Regions from separate parts of the Paenibacillus solisilvae genome, predicted to be linked through region 2. Evidence: a T-box and tRNA genes for the amino acid it is inferred to sense, from the RefSeq annotation. Region 2 holds a T-box; the other regions hold tRNA genes.
The links. A T-box is a leader RNA that pairs with one kind of tRNA and senses whether it is charged. The one in region 2 lies ahead of leuS (leucine--tRNA ligase), so its partner is inferred to be a tRNA-Leu.
Positions count from the first base shown of each region.

Region 1: it has a tRNA-Leu gene. The T-box ahead of leuS (leucine--tRNA ligase) is inferred to sense a tRNA for this amino acid. The anticodon was not compared.
Region 3: it has a tRNA-Leu gene. The T-box ahead of leuS (leucine--tRNA ligase) is inferred to sense a tRNA for this amino acid. The anticodon was not compared.

Region 1 is NZ_JBHSOW010000056.1:9,862-15,933, forward strand. Features, by position in the region: gene ACFPYJ_RS15175 (ABC transporter ATP-binding protein) at 1-947, opposite strand, end outside; tRNA gene ACFPYJ_RS15180 (tRNA-Leu) at 1,220-1,306, shown strand; gene ACFPYJ_RS15185 (class I fructose-bisphosphate aldolase) at 1,577-2,422, shown strand; gene ACFPYJ_RS15190 (Gfo/Idh/MocA family protein) at 2,419-3,582, shown strand; gene ACFPYJ_RS15195 (carbohydrate kinase family protein) at 3,579-4,796, shown strand; gene ACFPYJ_RS15200 (D-lyxose/D-mannose family sugar isomerase) at 4,838-5,398, shown strand; gene ACFPYJ_RS15205 (DeoR/GlpR family DNA-binding transcription regulator) at 5,505-6,072, shown strand, end outside.
Region 2 is NZ_JBHSOW010000080.1:260,757-266,828, reverse strand. Features, by position in the region: gene nadD (nicotinate-nucleotide adenylyltransferase) at 1-486, shown strand, start outside; gene yqeK (bis(5'-nucleosyl)-tetraphosphatase (symmetrical) YqeK) at 476-1,051, shown strand; gene rsfS (ribosome silencing factor) at 1,048-1,395, shown strand; gene ACFPYJ_RS22280 (CvfB family protein) at 1,392-2,342, shown strand; gene ACFPYJ_RS22275 (class I SAM-dependent DNA methyltransferase) at 2,423-3,196, shown strand; T-box leader at 3,275-3,524, shown strand; gene leuS (leucine--tRNA ligase) at 3,845-6,072, shown strand, end outside.
Region 3 is NZ_JBHSOW010000056.1:2,970-9,041, reverse strand. Features, by position in the region: gene ACFPYJ_RS15170 (ABC transporter permease) at 1-40, shown strand, start outside; gene ACFPYJ_RS15165 (glycine betaine ABC transporter substrate-binding protein) at 56-955, shown strand; gene ACFPYJ_RS15160 (ABC transporter permease) at 968-1,663, shown strand; tRNA gene ACFPYJ_RS15155 (tRNA-Leu) at 1,824-1,910, opposite strand; gene ACFPYJ_RS15150 (TFIIB-type zinc ribbon-containing protein) at 2,154-2,495, opposite strand; gene ACFPYJ_RS15145 (hypothetical protein) at 2,587-2,805, opposite strand; gene ACFPYJ_RS15140 (hypothetical protein) at 2,916-3,236, opposite strand; gene ACFPYJ_RS15135 (xanthine phosphoribosyltransferase) at 3,329-3,898, opposite strand; gene ACFPYJ_RS15130 (hypothetical protein) at 4,116-4,838, shown strand; gene ACFPYJ_RS15125 (ArsB/NhaD family transporter) at 4,812-6,072, opposite strand, start outside.

The sequences.
Region 1 (6,072 bases), on a different contig from region 2:
GCCACCGTAATATTTTCTTCACCATAATGCTCTAGAACGTTATAGATGGATACGATTCCTTTAAGGAGCCTTTGGCGGTCAATGATAAACAGCGTATCAACCTTGCGGCGCTCCATAATGGTAATCGCTTCAGCCAGCCCTTTGTTGGGAAAAGCCGTTACGGGCTGGGTGACCATGACCTCATTTACGGTCGGGCTGTCATATTGGTTATCTTCCTGATGCAGACGTTTCTGACCGATAAAGGACTCTACAAATTCGTTTACAGGATGCCGCAATATTCGCTCAGGTGTGTCGCTTTGCACGACCTCACCGCTTTTCATCAGTACGATTCGGTCGGCAATTTTGAGTGCCTCATCCATATCATGCGTCACAAAAATAATGGTTTTATGAAGCTCCTGCTGCAGCCGGACAATCTCGTCCTGCAGCTGCTCGCGGCTAATCGGGTCCAGAGCGCTGAATGGCTCGTCCATAAGAATGATATCCGGATCCGCTGCGAAAGCACGGATAACGCCGATTCGCTGCTGCTGGCCGCCGCTGAGCTCTGACGGGTAGCGGTCCCGGTATGTTTCAGGCTCCAGCCCGACAAGATTCAACAGCTCATCAACACGGCTTTCGATCCGGCTCGTTTTCCATTTTTTCAAACGGGGCACAACTCCGACGTTTCTTCCAATTGTCATATGGGGGAACAAGCCTATACTTTGAATGACATAACCAATACCGCGGCGGAGCTCTACAGGGTCAATGTCACGTGTATCTTTGCCGTTGATTAATATCGAACCGCTGGTCGGAGTGACGAGGTGGTTGATCATTTTCATCGTTGTCGATTTTCCACAGCCGCTCGGGCCAATCAGGACGGTTAGTTCGCCCTGCTTGAATTCAAGATTAATATTCTTTAACGCTTGATAACCATCTGCATAAACCTTATTAACGTTGTTCATTACAATCATGTAGGTGTCAGTCCTTTTTGTCATACTATTTCCAATTTTGTTATTTTAATCACAGGATAACGAAAATGGATGCATTTGATGAGTGGGGAGAATGAGGCAACTTTTAAGCTTAACCACATCCGTAACGGTTTTAAACATGGGAAATAGTGGATAATCAAAATGCAGAGAAATTATCCAGTCAAATTGGTTGACTTCTAGACAGCTTCTGTGATATATTATTTTTCGTTGCTTCATCAATATGTTTAGCAAAAACAGGAAGCATACTGCCAGATGCGGTCGTGGCGGAATTGGCAGACGCGCTAGATTCAGGTTCTAGTGGTGTAACAGCCGTGGAGGTTCGAGTCCTCTCGACCGCACCAAATTTTAAATCCGAGAAGCCTTGCTTGCAAAGGCTTCTTTTTTGTTTGTCATCGTTTTCCGGCTCCAATGAATAGAAGAAGATGCTCCCTCAAAAACCGCCTCTTGTTTCATCCACAACGTGGTTTATCCCGCTATTCCTCAATCAAACTCGTTCAGGTAATTAGGCAAATAAGGTTCTTTCTCAACTTTATGGATTGCAATGTTATTTCTATCTATGATAATGTTATAAACGAACATTATTATGTTATAAATAAAGGAGCTGCGCTGTTATGTCTACGAAAGCTCGGTTGAACCGCATGTTTAGCGTTCAAGGTAAATGCTTTGATGTTGCTATCGATCACGGTTTTTTCAATGAATTTTCTTTTCTGTCCGGTATTGAGAATATGAGAAGCGCTATTGATACGGTTGTTAAGGCTGGTCCTGACTGCATTCAGTTAAGTGCAGGCGAGGCGCGGCTGCTCCAGGAAATTCCAGGCAAGCAAAAGCCGGGGCTGGTGCTGAGAACTGACGCGGCCAACATTTATGGAACCGAATTACCGAAATATCTATTTAGCGAGTTAATTGACCGGGCCATCGAACAAGCCGTTCGCTTGGATGCCGTCGCTGTCTGTGTGAATCTGCTGCTGCTTCCGGCTCAACCGGAATTGCATCATCAATGTGTGCGGAATATAACACTCCTAAAGTCTGAATGCGAGAAGTACGGAATGCCGCTTATGGTAGAGCCGCTGGTGATGCTCGCGAATGAGCTTAAGGGCGGTTATATGACGGATGGCGACATTCAGAAAATCATGGCACTCGTTCGTCAAGGGGTAGAGCTGGGTGCGGATGTGATCAAGGCGGATCCGTCGGATGATGTGAACGAATATCACCGCGTGATCGAGGTTGCGTCCGGTGTTCCCGTTCTCGTACGAGGCGGCGGCCGCGCAAGCGATGAGGAGATTATGCACCGAACGGAAAATTTAATGAAGCAGGGCGCCTCCGGTATTGTATATGGGCGCAACGTGATTCAGCATCCCAATCCGGGAGCTATGACTTCGGCACTTATGGCTATCGTCCATGAAGATGCTTCTGCAGAGCAGGCATTAGCGATTTTGAAGGGGGCAGAGGTCAAGTGAAGAAGGTCATTCGATTCGGACTCATCGGCTGCGGGCTTATGGGCAGGGAGTTTGCAAGCGCAGCTGCCCGTTGGTGCCATCTGACAGACGTGGATTTCGAGCCTCAGATTGTGGCCGTGTGCGATGCCAACGAGTCAGCGGCGCAGTGGTTTCAAGATAATGTCCCGAGTGTGACACAAGCTTATATGGATTATAGAGATTTGCTGTCCGACCCTGATGTGGAAGCCATTTATTGCGCGGTTCCTCACAACCTGCACGAACAGATCTATATCGATATTATTAATGCCGGCAAGCATCTGCTGGGTGAGAAGCCGTTTGGTATCGACCGAAAGGCGAATGAAGCCATAGCAGAAGCGGTAAGAAGAAATCCGCATGTCATCGTCCGCAGTTCCTCGGAATTCCCGTTTTTTCCGGGTGCTCAGCAGATTGTGAAGTGGGTGAATGAAGGCAGGTTTGGGCGGATTATCGAAGTGGAGGCCGGCTTCTGGCACTCCAGCGATCTCGATCCGACGAAGCCGATCAATTGGAAACGACGTATTGACACCAATGGGGAATATGGCTGCATGGGCGATCTCGGGCTGCATGTACTCCACCTGCCGCTGCGCTTTGGATGGAAGCCTGCTAACGTACGCGCCCTTCTCTCGAAGATCGTGGAAGAGCGTCCCGACGGAAGGGGAGGCACTGCACCGTGCGAGACCTGGGACAATGCGATTCTTGCTTGTGAAGTGAAGACCGAAGATCAGCAATTCCCGATGGTATTGTCGACCAAGAGGATTGCTCCAGGCCATGCCAATACCTGGTTTATCCGCATTCAAGGGACAGCGTTCTCCGCGGAGTTTACCACGAAGAACCCGAAGCAGGTTTCATCACTGCCTTACGTTGCTGGCGGACAACAAGCTTGGCATATCGTAGACGCGCCATATAAATCCGCATACGGGACGATAACGGGAGCGATCTTCGAATTCGGATTCTCTGATTCCATCCTGCAGATGTGGGCTGCATTCTGCGACGAATTGGTGCACGGTACTCAGGAAATGACGCAGCCATTCACCTGCGCCACACCCGAAGAAGCGCTTGACAGCCATCGACTCTTTACCGCAGCGCTGGAATCGCATCGAACAGGCACAACGGCGATTGTGGACTGTGGGGCTTTGGCGTGAGCGGCGCTCTGCAAGCGGCTGCGGCCGATATCGTGATCGCAGGACATATTTGTCTGGACATTATTCCAAAGATTCACGGAAACAATCAAGCAGCCGGACTCGGGGAGCTTCTTGTTCCCGGTAAACTGCTTGATGTCGGTGCAGCAGTGCTAGCTACGGGCGGTGCAGTCTCTAATACGGGGTTGGCCTTATACCGGCTTGGATTTCCGGTCAAGCTCATGGGCAAGATCGGGGATGATCTATTCGGCGGCCTGATCTTAAGCATCTTGAAGGGTCATGGGGAAGAGCTTGCCGGCAGCATGATCACAGCTGCGGAAGGGAGCAGCTCTTATACGATAGTCATCAATCCGCCGGGCATCGACCGGATTTTCCTGCACTGTACCGGAGTGAACGACAGTTTTGCTTCAGAGGATGTAACGGTGGAGTCTTTGCAGGGGGCAAAGCTGTTTCATTTTGGTTATCCGCCTCTGATGCGAAGAATGTATGAGGATGGAGGAGCCGAGCTCGAGACGTTATTAACAAAGGTTAAAGCTCAGGGGCTGACCGTTTCGCTGGATATGGCACGCCCGGATCCGCAGTCCCAGGCGGGACAGGCGGACTGGAGAGGCATTCTTGCCCGCGTCCTGCCCTCTGTTGATGTATTCTTACCCAGCTTCGAGGAGATTCTGTATATGCTCCAGCCTGACACCTATCGAGAGCTGTCAGAGCTTCATGGGACGTCCGAGCTGCTTGCATTTGCAAACGGTTCCATACTCGGATCGCTTTCTGAGGAGCTGCTGGACATGGGCGCGGCAATGGTAGGCTTAAAGCTTGGTGAGTATGGTTTTTATCTGCGGACGACAGGTAAGCGGGAGCGGCTTATCGCGATGGGGCCGTGTGCGCCGAATGAGGATAACTTGTCAGCCTGGCAGGACAGAGAGTTGCTGGCTCCCTGCTTTCAGGTTGAAGTCATCGGTACGACGGGAGCTGGAGACTGCACGATTGCAGGTTTCCTCGGCGGCTTGTCGAAGGGGCTTGCGGTTGAGGAAGTGCTGCTGGGAGCGGTAGGCACCGGTGCCTGCTGCGTTGAGAAGGCGGATGCGGTAAGCGGCATCCGGAGCTGGTCCGATGTGCAGGAACGAATCCACTCGGATTGGGAGCACAGTAATAGAAGCGTTCCGCTTCCCGGCTGGACGTATGGGATTCGTCAAGGAATATGGGAGTTAAAGCGCTGACTTATTCATCAATCATCTACTTAAGCAAAGGGGAATTGTGAATGCTATTGCGAAGCGAGGTAAAGCAGGCACAGGAGCGGACGTTGGAGCTGTTCGCCCGCGCAGGCATCGTACTAACGGCCGAAGAACAAAGCAGTATTGAGGTAGCGGGATTTGGACTGGGGAATTTGGAAGAGCAAGGACTTGAACTGATTACCTATGTTAATACGGATCGTTACTGCGCTAAGGAACTTGTTCTATTTCCGGGACAAACCTGTCCGGAGCATCTTCATCCCTCTGTAAACGGAGAGCCTGGCAAAATGGAAACGTTCCGCTGCCGCTGGGGCAGTGTGTATCTTTACGTTGAAGGTGAAGCGACTAACCAAATCCAGGCGGTGGCCCCCGTTCAGAGCAAAGACAGCTATACGGTGTATCACGAGATTATTTTGAATCCGGGTGAGCAGTATACCATCCCGCCTGGCACCAAGCACTGGTTTCAGGGAGGACTGGAAGGGGCTGTAGTATCCGAATTCTCCAGCACTAGCCGGGATGAGCTGGATATCTTTACGGATAAGGCAATCGTGCGGATCCCAATCATCATTGAGGATAAGGAAAACGAGTAAGCCTCGTTGTATATCGGCTGGCAGCGACATTGGTGTTGATCACAGCCAAGCATTCGAGCGATAATAGAGGGATTATGTGCAAGTTACTGCCGGGAGGCCGCAAGGAATGAGACGTAATGTCCATATTCAACTGAATTCAAGACAACAGCAAATGTTAGACCGCATCGCTTCGGATGGAGAAGTTCGGATCGCAGACTTGAGAGAGTCCTTTCCGGTGACGGAGATGACGATTCGGCGCGATTTGGAGAAGCTTGAAGAAGCGGGTTCAATCAAGCGTACATTTGGAGGTGCAATCTTCGTAGGGCAGGATGTCGCGCTGAAGGAACGTTCTGTCATTTTGATGGAAGAGAAGATGAGGATTGGCCGGAAGGCCGCCGCGTTTATACAACCCGGAGACTCCGTATTTATTGACGGAGGAACGACGACCCTGCAGGTAGCGAGGTTCCTGTCCCCGGGGATGAAGATTACCGTCGTAACCAACGCTCTGAACGTAGCGGCAGAGCTGGCTGCCAAACAAATTCCAACCATGATGACAGGCGGCATGCTGCTGGAGGCCACACATTCTTTGGTAGGGCCTGTCGCGGCCCAAACCTTGGCGGGAATGGCTTTTGACCATGTTTTTCTTGGCGCAACGGGTGTTAATATCGAACATGGATTCAGCAACTCCAATATCT
Region 2 (6,072 bases):
TTTATCCCTTCCTTCCGCCCCCCGCTCAAGGAGAATGAACCAGGCGCAGACGGGTCGCAGCGCCTTGAAATGGTTTATCGCGCTATCGATTTCCAGCCGCATTTTCGTGCGATGGATGTGGAGCTTGAGCGCGGCGGCACAAGCTTCTCAATCGATTCGATCAAATCGCTGCAGGCCTTGTATCCGGACCGCGAGTTCAGTATTATTATTGGTTCCGATCGCGTGAATGATTTACCCAAATGGCATCTGATCGAGGAGCTGGCAGGGCTTGTCCGCTTTATCGGCGTTGAGCGTCCAGATGAACCGATTGACTTGTCGCTGCTTCCAGCCTTCATCCGCGACCGCATTGATCTCATCAAGATGCCGCTGATCGAAATCTCATCCACTGAGATCCGCCGCCGTGTAAGAACAGGGCAGTCGATTCGTTTCTTAGTACCGGAGAAGGTCTATTCTTTTATAAAAAGGAATCAACTCTATGAATCGTGATGCGATGATTGAAGCAGTCCGCTCCGAAATGCCTGAGCGCAGATGGAACCATACGCTTGGTGTTATGGAGACATCGATTATTCTTGCCGAGCGATTTGGCGCAGACCCGGTGAAGGCAGAGCAAGCAGCTATTCTGCATGATGTAGCCAAGTATTGGCAGACCTCGCGAATGGAATCCATTATTCGTCAAGAGGGGCTGCCTGCGGATTTGCTTGAGTTCGATAAGGAGCTTTGGCATGCGCCGGTTGGCGCTTTCGTAGCAGAGCAGCTGTTCAAAGTAACAGACCTCGATGTATTGGACGCCATCCGTTATCATACTTCGGGCCGTGAAGGCATGACTTTGATGGACAAAATCGTCTGTCTCGCTGACTATATGGAGCCCGGCCGTGATTTTCCAGCGGTGCATAAAATTCGGGAAATAGCCCAGCATAGTTTGGAGAAAGCATTAGTCGCCGGCTTTGACTCTACGATTTCTTACCTGCTCCAGCAGGGTAAACGGATTTATCCGTTAACCGTAGCGGCGCGAAATGATTTACTTTTATTTATACGGGAGGCTGAGCAATGACAGTAAACGCAGAACAGTTAATGCGTACAGTGGTTAACGCAGCAGATGACAAGAAAGCGCATGACATTATCGCATTAAACTTAACAGGTATTTCGCTGGTTGCGGATTACTTTGTTATTTGTCATGGTAATTCCGATACACAAGTGCAGGCTATTACGACGGAAATTCGTAAGCAGGCTGAATCCAAAGGGGTACGGGTACGGGGCATTGAAGGTATGGATTCCGGAAGATGGGTGCTCGTTGATATCGGTGATGTCATCGTCCATGTGTTTCACCGCGAAGAACGCGAATATTACAACATTGAACGTCTTTGGTCCGACGCTAAGGTTGTGGAATTCGCATGACTTTGATTCCGGGTACGATTCAAAAGCTAAAGCTGGCACGTGAAGTGTCGCCTTATGGTTATTTTTTGACGGACGGCGAATCGGAAGTACTCATGCATTATACGGAAATCGTCGGTCATCGCCCGAAGGTGGGCGAGGAGTACGATGTTTTCATTTTCTTCGATTCAGAAGATCGGATTGCTGCAACAATGAAAACTCCGCTTATTATGCTTGGGGAGGTTGCCCGTCTTGCCGTAGCCGATATTCATCCGCGTATCGGCGCTTTTCTTGAAATGGGACTCGGCCGTCAGCTGCTGCTGCCATTATCTGAGCAGCCTGAGCTGAAGGAATTGAGACCGAAGCGCGGCGACGAAGTACATGTTATTTTGGCTCAGGATAAAATCGGCCGTCTGGTGGCAAAGGTAGCTTTTGAGGAAGAGCTGGCTGAGGTTGCTTTCCGTGTTCCGGAATCCTGGCATAATACGTGGGTTGAAGGCTGGGTAACAAAGACGCTGAAGATCGGCTCCTTCGTCATGATCGATGGCGGAGTGCTTGGCTTTGGCGCATACGGCTTCATTCCTGCGGATGAGCGCACTAGACTGCTGCGTTTAGGCGAGCGGGTTCGAGCCCGTGTTACCTTCGTCCGTGAGGATGGCCGTGCAAATCTGTCTATGAACCATCTTAAACAAGTCGGCCGTCTGGAGGATTCCGACCGGATTCTGGAATACTTGCGCGAGCGTCCAGGCGGAGCAATGCCTTATTCGGATGAAACACAGGCAGATATTATCAAGCAAAAGTTCGGTATCAGTAAAGGCGCCTTCAAGCGCGCTGTAGGTAAATTGATGCGCGAAGGTCTAGTCATGCAAGAGGGAAGCTGGACCAAGCTGAGGCCTGAAGCTCAGCCAGGTGCTGAAGCTGCCGATGCGGGAATTGAAGCAGCTGATGGACAAGCAGGTTTGAAAGAATAGATGTGCTATACGGTTCAAAGCATCTTCGGATGCTTAAGAAGTCTTTTTGATTAGCTAAAACTCTGAAATGAGGGGAAGAGATGCGTGCTTACCGGCAGTTTGCCTCTGTCTATGACCGCCTTATGGAAGATATGCCATACCCGGATTGGCTGCGGTTTGCGCGGGAGAGCTGGGAACGTTACGGGATTCCAAAGACGGTCGTTGATCTCGGCTGCGGTACAGGGAGTCTGGCGATTCCGTTAGCCCGTTCCGGATTCGATGTATTCGCGATCGATTTGTCCGCAGATATGCTGACTATCGGCCGCAATAAATGGGAGGAGTCGCCTCAGCAGGCGATCCGTTCAAATGCCGGGTCCATTCGCTGGCTGCAGCAGGACATGTGCTCATGGGAGCTGCCAGAGCTGGTGGATACGGTCATTTCCTTTTGCGATTGCGTGAATTATTTGACGGAGGAAGCCGATGTTGAGGCTGCTTTTCGAGCAACCTATAACGGATTAAAGCCTGGGGGCGTCTTTCTGTTTGATGTTCACCCACCGCGGACGCTTGAACGTTATGCAAAAGAACAGCCTTTCGTGCTCGATGAACGGGATGTTGCTTACATCTGGACTTGTGAGCTAGATAAAGAGCGGGTTGAGATTGAACACCGGCTGACGATTTTCTCCAAAGAAAGTGATCGTAAGGAGGAGCGGTTCGCCCGAATTGAGGAAGTGCATGTTCAGCGTGCATACGATGCTTCTTGGATAAGGAGAGCGCTCAGCAGAGCCGGCTTCAGCCGGATTGATTCCTTTGCCGATTTCAAGCTGGAATTGCCGGATTCACAATCAGACAGGCTCTTCTTTGCAGCTGTGAAATAAGTTTGTTAGCGGTATAGGCATGTTAACCGCTTGACATGTGGCAGGCGGCTTCATTATAATCGAACTAATTATTTCATTTTTTTGGCGTTGAAGAGGAGCATTAATTTCGAAAATGCTTGATCAGAGAGCCGGCGATGTGGTGCAAGCCGGTCAAGCATCGAAGTGAACTCGCCTTGGAGCCGTACGTGAACCTAACGGAAAGTGTCTGGAAATTCGTAGGATAAGCGTGCCGTCTCGCCCGCGTTAAGGGTTTCGAGTGAGCAGCGGCAAAGTATGCCGTCTGTTAACTAGGGTGGTACCACGGGAGAATAATCCTCTCGTCCCTAGCGTTTACGCTGGGGGCGGGAGTTTTTTTATGCGCGCGGAAGCGGACTCGCTTGAAGCTCGACCAGGAAGTAACTTCGTCAGCTTCAGAGAAAATGTATCGCAAAAACATGGCCGATGCTTCCGAAGTGAGTTTTTACTCGCAGTGAAGTATCTTGGTAAGTATCGTAAAAACTTAGGCCTATGCTTCCGAAGCGAGTTTTTACTCGCAGTGAAGTATCTTAGTAAGTATCGTAAAAACTTAGGCCTATGCTTCCGAAGCGAGTTTTTACTCGCAGTGAAGTATCTTAGTAAGTATCGTAAAAACTTTTAGGAGGACCAAAAATGTCAGTAGAAAAAGAACAGCAGGGTTATAATCCGTTAATCATTGAACCCAAATGGCAGGGCTATTGGGATGAGAATAAAACGTTCCAAACAACGGAAGATCCGGGCAAGCCGAAGTTTTACGCGCTTGATATGTTTCCCTATCCCTCAGGAGCGGGACTTCATGTCGGTCATCCTGAAGGCTACACGGCAACGGATATCGTATCCCGTTACAAGAGAATGCGCGGATACAATGTGCTTCACCCCATGGGCTGGGATGCCTTCGGACTTCCAGCGGAGCAGCATGCGCTGAATACGGGAGAGCACCCGCGGGAAATCACATTTACGAATATCGACAACTTCCGCCGTCAAATTAAATCACTTGGATTCTCCTACGACTGGGACCGGGAGTTTAGCACGACTGATCCGGATTATTATAAATGGACGCAGTGGATTTTCATCCAACTGTATAATAAAGGGCTTGCATACGTAGCTGAAGTACCGGTGAACTGGTGTCCGGCGCTTGGAACGGTTCTTGCTAATGAAGAGGTCATTAACGGTCTGAGCGAGCGAGGCAATCACCCTGTCGTCCGTAAACCGATGCGTCAGTGGGTTCTTCGGATTACGGAGTACGCGGAGCGCTTGCTTGAGGATCTTGAAGAGCTGGATTGGACCGAAAGCATCAAAGATATGCAGCGCAACTGGATTGGCAAATCAAAGGGTGCGGAAGTGACTTTCGCTATCGATGGTCATGACGATGCTCTTGTCGTATTTACGACAAGACCGGATACATTGTTCGGAGCTTCCTACTGTGTATTGGCGCCTGAGCATGAGCTTGTTGCACGCATTACAACTGCGGAACAACAAGCTGCTGTTGAAGCTTATCAAGAAACGGCAGCACGCAAGAGCGACTTGGAGCGTACGGATCTTGCCAAAGATAAAAGCGGCGTGTTCACCGGAGCATATGCTGTAAATCCGGTAAGCGGGGCATTGGTGCCGATTTGGATTGCCGATTATGTTCTTGCCGGATACGGCACCGGCGCGATTATGGCCGTCCCGGGCCATGACCAACGTGACTGGGAGTTTGCCAAGCAGTTTGATCTTCCGATCGTTGCGGTCGTTCAAGGCGGAGATGTAGCTGTGGAAGCCTATGCCGGAGACGGCCCGCATGTGAATTCGGAGTTCCTTGACGGACTAAGCAATGAATCTGCGATTGCCCGTATGATTGAATGGCTCGAAGAAAGCGGTAAAGGACAAGGAAAGATCACCTACCGTCTGCGTGACTGGTTATTTAGCCGTCAACGTTATTGGGGAGAGCCGATTCCGATTCTGCACCTCGAAGACGGCACCATGAAGCCTGTTCCTTTCGAGCAGCTGCCTTTGTTACTGCCTGATGTAGAAGAGATTACCCCGTCTGGAACGGGTGAATCACCGCTTGCGAACGTCACGGAATGGGTGGAGACTACCGATCCGGAAACGGGCATGAAGGCTCGCCGCGAGACCAATACGATGCCGCAATGGGCAGGCAGCTGCTGGTATTACCTGCGGTTCATCGATCCGCATAATGATCAGGAGATTTGTTCCAAAGAGAAGCAGGAGCAATGGCTGCCGGTCGATCTTTATATTGGAGGAGCTGAGCATGCGGTACTGCATTTGCTGTACGCGCGTTTCTGGCATAAAGTCCTGTACGACCTTGGAGTGGTGGCGACGAAAGAGCCGTTCCACAAGCTCGTCAATCAAGGGATGATCCTCGGTACGAATAATGAGAAAATGAGTAAATCTCGCGGAAATGTTATTAATCCGGATGATATTGTCAGTGTGTACGGTGCGGATACTTTACGTATGTATGAAATGTTCATGGGGCCGCTTGAAGCGACTAAGCCTTGGAACACCAATGGCGTTGAGGGAATGTACCGGTTCCTAAGCCGTGTATGGCGTCTTTTTATTAACGAGAATGGGCAGCTGAACGAGAAAATCGGAGACGGTGATGCGTCCGATGCTTTCAAACGGACATGGCACCGCACAATGAAAAAAATTACGGATGACTATGAGAACCTGCGCTTCAATACGGCGATCAGTCAGCTGATGATCTTCGTGAACGATGCGTATAAAGCAGATTCATTGCCGCTGCAAGCGATGGCAGATTTCGTGCAGATGCTCTCGCCGCTTGCGCCTCATATCGCTGAGGAGCTGTGGTCGAAGCTGGGACATTCAGATTCAGTCACCTATGCTGCATGGCCAACATTCGA
Region 3 (6,072 bases), on a different contig from region 2:
AACCGGCCGGTTTGGCGGGGCAAAGAGAATGACGATTTAAATATGGAGGAAACTGATGATTGCAAAGCTGACCCAATCTATCGCGGTGCTTGGTATGAGTGTAATGCTGATTATACTCAGCGCCTGCGGCACGGGCAATACATTCATAATTGGCGCACAAACCTTTACCGAAACCAAAATATTGGCTGAAATGTACAAAGCACTGATCGAGGAAAAGACTGATATTCAGGTGGAGATCATTCCGGATCTGGCTTCAAGTCCAGTCGTCCTTCAAGCCATCAAACGAAATGATCTTCAGATGGGGACACTCTACTCCGGCGAAATCTTCAATAACCATTTTCCGATTCAGAATACAAAGGATCGGAAGAAAGTGCTCGCGCAAGCACAGGAAGGTTTTAATAAATATTACGATCTCAATTGGATGGATCCATTAGGCTTTGAGAACACCTATGCCTTTACCGTGCGGGAGGATCTTGCCAAAGCCAAAGGATATGAGAATATATCTGATATTAAACCCGATGCACCTAACATGCGTCTTGGCGTTGACACGTCATGGCTTGAGCGCCCGTCTGATGGATACCCCGCATTCTCTAAATTTTACGGAATCACCTTCGGCAAGACATTTCCGATGGAATTAAGTCTGGTCTATAACGCGGTTGCCCAGAATCAAGTCGATATTGTACTTGCATACTCGACCGACTCCCGTCTAAAAGCGTATAACCTGAAAACATTGAAGGATGACAAGCATTTCTTCCCTCCTTATGACGCTTCGCCGGTTATCCGCAATGATGCCGCCAAGAAGTTCCCAGGCGCGGTAGAAGCCATTTCGGTGCTGATCGGAACGATCAATGAACAAACGATGATTGACCTGAACTATGAAGTCGACATCGAGAAAAAGAGTGAACGTGAAGTCGCCCTCGCCTACTTAAAGCGGGTTGGCTTACTTAAACCGTAGGGAGGAATACGAATGACTGGACCAGATTTGACGTTTTGGGATTTCATTGATTATGTGCATCGAAACTCCGGAATGTTATGGGGATATCTGTATCAGCATATCATGATGGTGCTCACCGGTGTCGGGATTGCTTTCGTGGTTGGCGTTCCTCTAGGAGCGCTTTGTACACGTAATCGAGCTCTGGCTCGCATAATCCTGGCTGTCATGAATATCCTGCAGGTTGTCCCGAGCTTAGCAATGCTGGTATTACTTTTACTCATCATGGGACTTGGGTCTACTACAGTTACCATAGGACTGTTTCTCTATTCGCTTAATCCAATTGTTCGCAACACCTACATTGGACTGCAGCAGATCAGTCCCAGTTATGTTGAAGCTGGGCGCGGCGTAGGCATGAGCCAAATGCAGCTGTTATTCCACGTACGCTTCCCGCTCGCCTTGACCTTTATCATGACCGGGTTAAGAATTTCCGCCGTTATTGCGATCGGGGTTGCAACGATCGCCCCGCTCGTAGGCGGAAGCGGCCTTGGCCGAGAAATCTATGCGGGAATCAATAACGGCAACTCGCTGCGCATCTTTGCGGGAGCAATACCCGCTGCGCTGCTTGCGATTGCCGCCGATATCGTACTGGGCTTTCTTCAGCGAAGGCTGAAGGTTGAAGGAAGACGTTCCAAAAATATCCTTCCTCCAACGCCTAAGGCACAAGGATAGTTAATCCGTCTAACTATCCTGTGGAATCAACAAAGCTCCCCTAGTTTGACCGGGGAGCTTTGTTTTGCTTGCCTAATATGTATTCCACCAAAGAGCCTCATGAATAAACCTGTAAAAACAAAAAAAGCCTTGCTTAGCGAGGCTTCCTAGTTCATAAAGTTGGTGCGGTCGAGAGGACTCGAACCTCCACGGCTGTTACACCACTAGAACCTGAATCTAGCGCGTCTGCCAATTCCGCCACGACCGCATCTGGCAGTATGTTCTGCATCTGATCTGCAGAACGTTTCTCATATTAACATTGTGAAAATAGGAAGTCAAGCTGTATTCCCAAAGTCTAAATTTTCTAACATTTCAGCAGTGAGAATAGCGTCTGATACCAGCCCTTGGCGGAGTTGTGAGTTTCCTGAATCGAACAATCAAACTAAGAAATAATGCGTTCTTCTATTATTAATAACCTGCAGAGATTACGATCCCTGCAGGTTATCAACCTTCAATCAAACAAATCGCCAAAAACGTCAAACATCGTTTTTTTCTTCCTATATGGCTTGGACTGCTTATCATGACCGCCATGCGTGTAACCCTTGCCGATATCGGAATAGCTCTGTTCAGGCTGCTGAAACTGCGTCGAAGAGCTCCTTCGATACGTAGAGTTTCCGCTGGCATGCTGCTCCATTCGTTCATATTCGTCACGAAGCTCGCGCATGCCAAGCATAAGCTTGTCTAACTCACCGCGATCGAGCCACATTCCTTTACAATCAGGGCACACGTCGATCAATACGTTATCTTTCTCAACTTCCCGCATTCGGACATTTTCGCAAACCGGACATTTCATTGTACATTTCCTCCATTCGCAATCATTACGTATGGTAAATAAGCACTGTAATATGTTCTACGGTTAAACGGTCCTGATTGTTTCATTAATTTCATTCATCGATGATATTTGTTCTCGGCACTGAAGCAGGTTCATAGTGATAGGATCTGCTCAGCTTCACAACTTTACGGCTCACTTTGCGCACGACAACACTTTCTTCATCCCAGGCAACGACGATACCAATCACGTCATTCGTTTCTATACCGTCTCTGACCACCCGGATTTTCGTTCCTTCCACCCGGTAAGAATCCAACTGTTCTTCTGAAACCACCTGATGCCGCCTCCTATTTTTCTCTATGTATTTAATAATAGATAAAAAACCTCAATGACGCATTCAACAGCACCATTGAGGTTCAATTGTATCCTTCTTAAATTTATGATCTAGCTGACATGTTCTTTGGAATCATTCGTTTCATACCACTCGTCCAGTACGCGTGAGGACATGACCCGGCTTGTAATATATTCGCCCTGCTTCTGAGTAAACTGCTGCTTCCAATCCATCTCGAGCTCTTCGGACAGCTTCACAATTGTGAGCAGCTCTGACCAAGCAACATAACGTTTGTACCAGAAAAATTGCGGATGCTCGATCATATAGGGATACAAGTCATCGAATTCTGTATGCTTGCAGTCAAGTGCTCTCTCAAAATGATTTTTGGCGTCAGACAACTTGGTTACTAAGAATTCCGCAGATATATTTCCCATATTCTTGTGCCTCCCCTCGGTCACTTATGAATATTATAATTCAAAACACGATCGTCGAATAGGTGCTGTTTATGGAACTTTCTCCAGAGCGGCTATTCGAAGCGAATTTTGCCGTCTTCAAGCGATGCAATTTTGACTAAAGACTCCACTTGAATGCCCTGTTCACGTATGGTTCTTGCGCCTGCCTGGAATGATTTTTCAATAACAACACCAAGTCCGGCAAGAGCAGCGCCAGAACGTTCAATAATTTTGATAAGACCGCGAGCTGCATCACCATTCGCAATAATATCATCAATGAACAATACATGATCGTCTGGTGATAAAAACTGACGGGAAACCATAATATCAGTTACGATCCCTTTTGTAAAGGAAGGCACTCTCTCACAATACGAATCCGGATCAGCTATCAGCGTCTTCTTGCGTCTTGCGAATAATAAGGGAACACCCAGTGCAATCGCAGTTGCAAATGCCACCGGTATTCCGGATGATTCAATGGTAATTACCTTTGTTATTGGCTGTTCAGCATACAATCTTGCAAACTCTTTGCCCATTTCCATCGTAAGCAGCGGATCGACCTGATGATTGAGCAGTGCATCCAGCTTCAGAACATCATTATTCGTAACCGAAGCCTCACGCAGAATGCGTTCTTTTAACAGTTCCATTCGCTTTCCCTCCACGTAAACCCTTTTCAATTTAACGTACCATACACAGGTACAACTTCGCAACCTGACACCTAAAAACGTCTGGCAATAAGATAATGCTCTGCAACTTTTTCCCAATAACTGCGTCTAATTAGGTACTTGAGGTGTAATATCATAATGAATGCATTAATGGACTGCCGATATAATCTCATACCTATTACTCGGAGGTGTATTCAGCTTGAAACCTTTACCAGTGAAACCTCTACGATACGCGATTATCACAGCAGCTGCAGTGATGATCTCCGGCTGCCAAATATCATTGCCCTATTCAAATGCAGAAAACAGTACCTATCAACCTAAACCTAATCAAGCCACAGCCGTCTCTGATCATGTGAGCAACAGTCCGCAGAAATCTTTCGACAACAAGGATAGTATCGGAGGAGAAGTCCCCGTGGTGAATGCCGTGGCTGACGATACGAAAGCAAGCGCACCCGATGCCCAAACAGAATCAACGACAGCTGCAAACAAAACACCTTCTTCGCAAGCAGCGAAGGAAGAGAAACAATGGGATTCTAAAGCTCCCAAGCTGCATGGTATAGCAATTGATGATTCAAAAGCCATTATCGAAACCAAGCTCGGCAAACCTTCCGATTCCTATACGTATGATGACGAGGACGAAACATTGACCATTAATGAGTATGTAACCTTCTCAGTCGGCTTTGGCAAAAACAAAAAGGTGAAATTTATTGAAGTTTTCGATCGAAAATGCGTCACTGATTTGAATGGTCTTCGCGTTGGCGATAATGAAACCGCAGCGGTTAAAGCGCTTGGCAAGCCGGATACGCATACAACAAGTGTGCTCACATATCAAGCAACGAATTCATTGCTCAAGCTGGATCTGGATCCGGATAACAATGAAATTATTTCGATTAAGTTATTTTTGAATTCCGAAAAACCATAACGTAATCAAAGAACAGATTAAGATCGGGAATGTAAGCAATAGACCATATTTCATATACTCCCGCCACGACATATGAATGCCGCCTTTACGCAGCAGCTGAAGCCATAATAGTGTTGCTAAGGAGCCGATCGGGGTGAGTTTTGCACCGACGGCTGTGCCTAATAAGCTGGTATATGGCAGATAAGCCGGACCGTTCACTTGATCGATCGCAAGTGAGGAAACCAGCACTGCCGGTAAATTATTGACTGCTGCCGCCAGCAGGGAGAATATAACCCCCGAACCGATTATACCCGTGAAAGCATCGCCGGATGCCACGGGACTCAATAGATTTGGAAACCAATCCACTGCCCCATGCAAATATAGGCTGTACACAATAAGATTCATAGACAATGCAAATACAACAATGAGCCAAGGCGCGCCGAAAAAGGTCTGCCTCGTATTGACATGCCCGAACAGCGCGCCTGCTGCCCATTGTACAGCTGCACCGCTGAGGGCGATAAAAGCTACCGGAACGCCAAGCGTTCCCGATAACAAATATCCTGTCATCATCATAGCGATAACAATCCACGATAACCAGAATAAACGTTTATCAGCAATTACCGAGACAGCGGCAGGAAACGCAGCAGGCGCTTCTTCCCTCCTCTCCTCCATCCGGATTCTTCGCCCGAAAAAGCCCGCTGTAACAAACACGGTCGCGAATATGGCGGCAATTCCCGGCATAAGCATGTTTCTAGCATATTCCCCAAATGAGATATCAAAGAAATCCGATGTCAAAATATTCGTCAGATTACTCATCATAAGCGGTGCGCTGGCCGTGTCAGCCATGATTCCGATTCCCAGCAGGAAGGCTACTCTAGCAGTACGGGTCAGCTTGAGCAGTGCGGTAACCTCAAGCACGATCGGAACCATGATGAGAATCGTCCCGTCATTGTTGAAGAAAACCGTTATACAAGCCGCCAGCATCGATAATCCGATCAACAGCCGGAGCTGACGATGATGAAACCGGTTGACGATGTGCAGCGCTGCCCAGCGGAAGAATCCATTCTGTTCAAGCATGGAGGTAAATAACATAATACCGATTAAAGAAAAGGTGGCATTCCAAACAAATCCCCATATATAAGCAGCATCCTCCAGCAAGAGAAGCTGTGCGGCAAATAGAATGCCGGCTCCAGCTAAAGCGACCCAAGCCTCATTGATCCCTTTGGGTTTAAGTAGAATGAAAACTAAAGCTGAT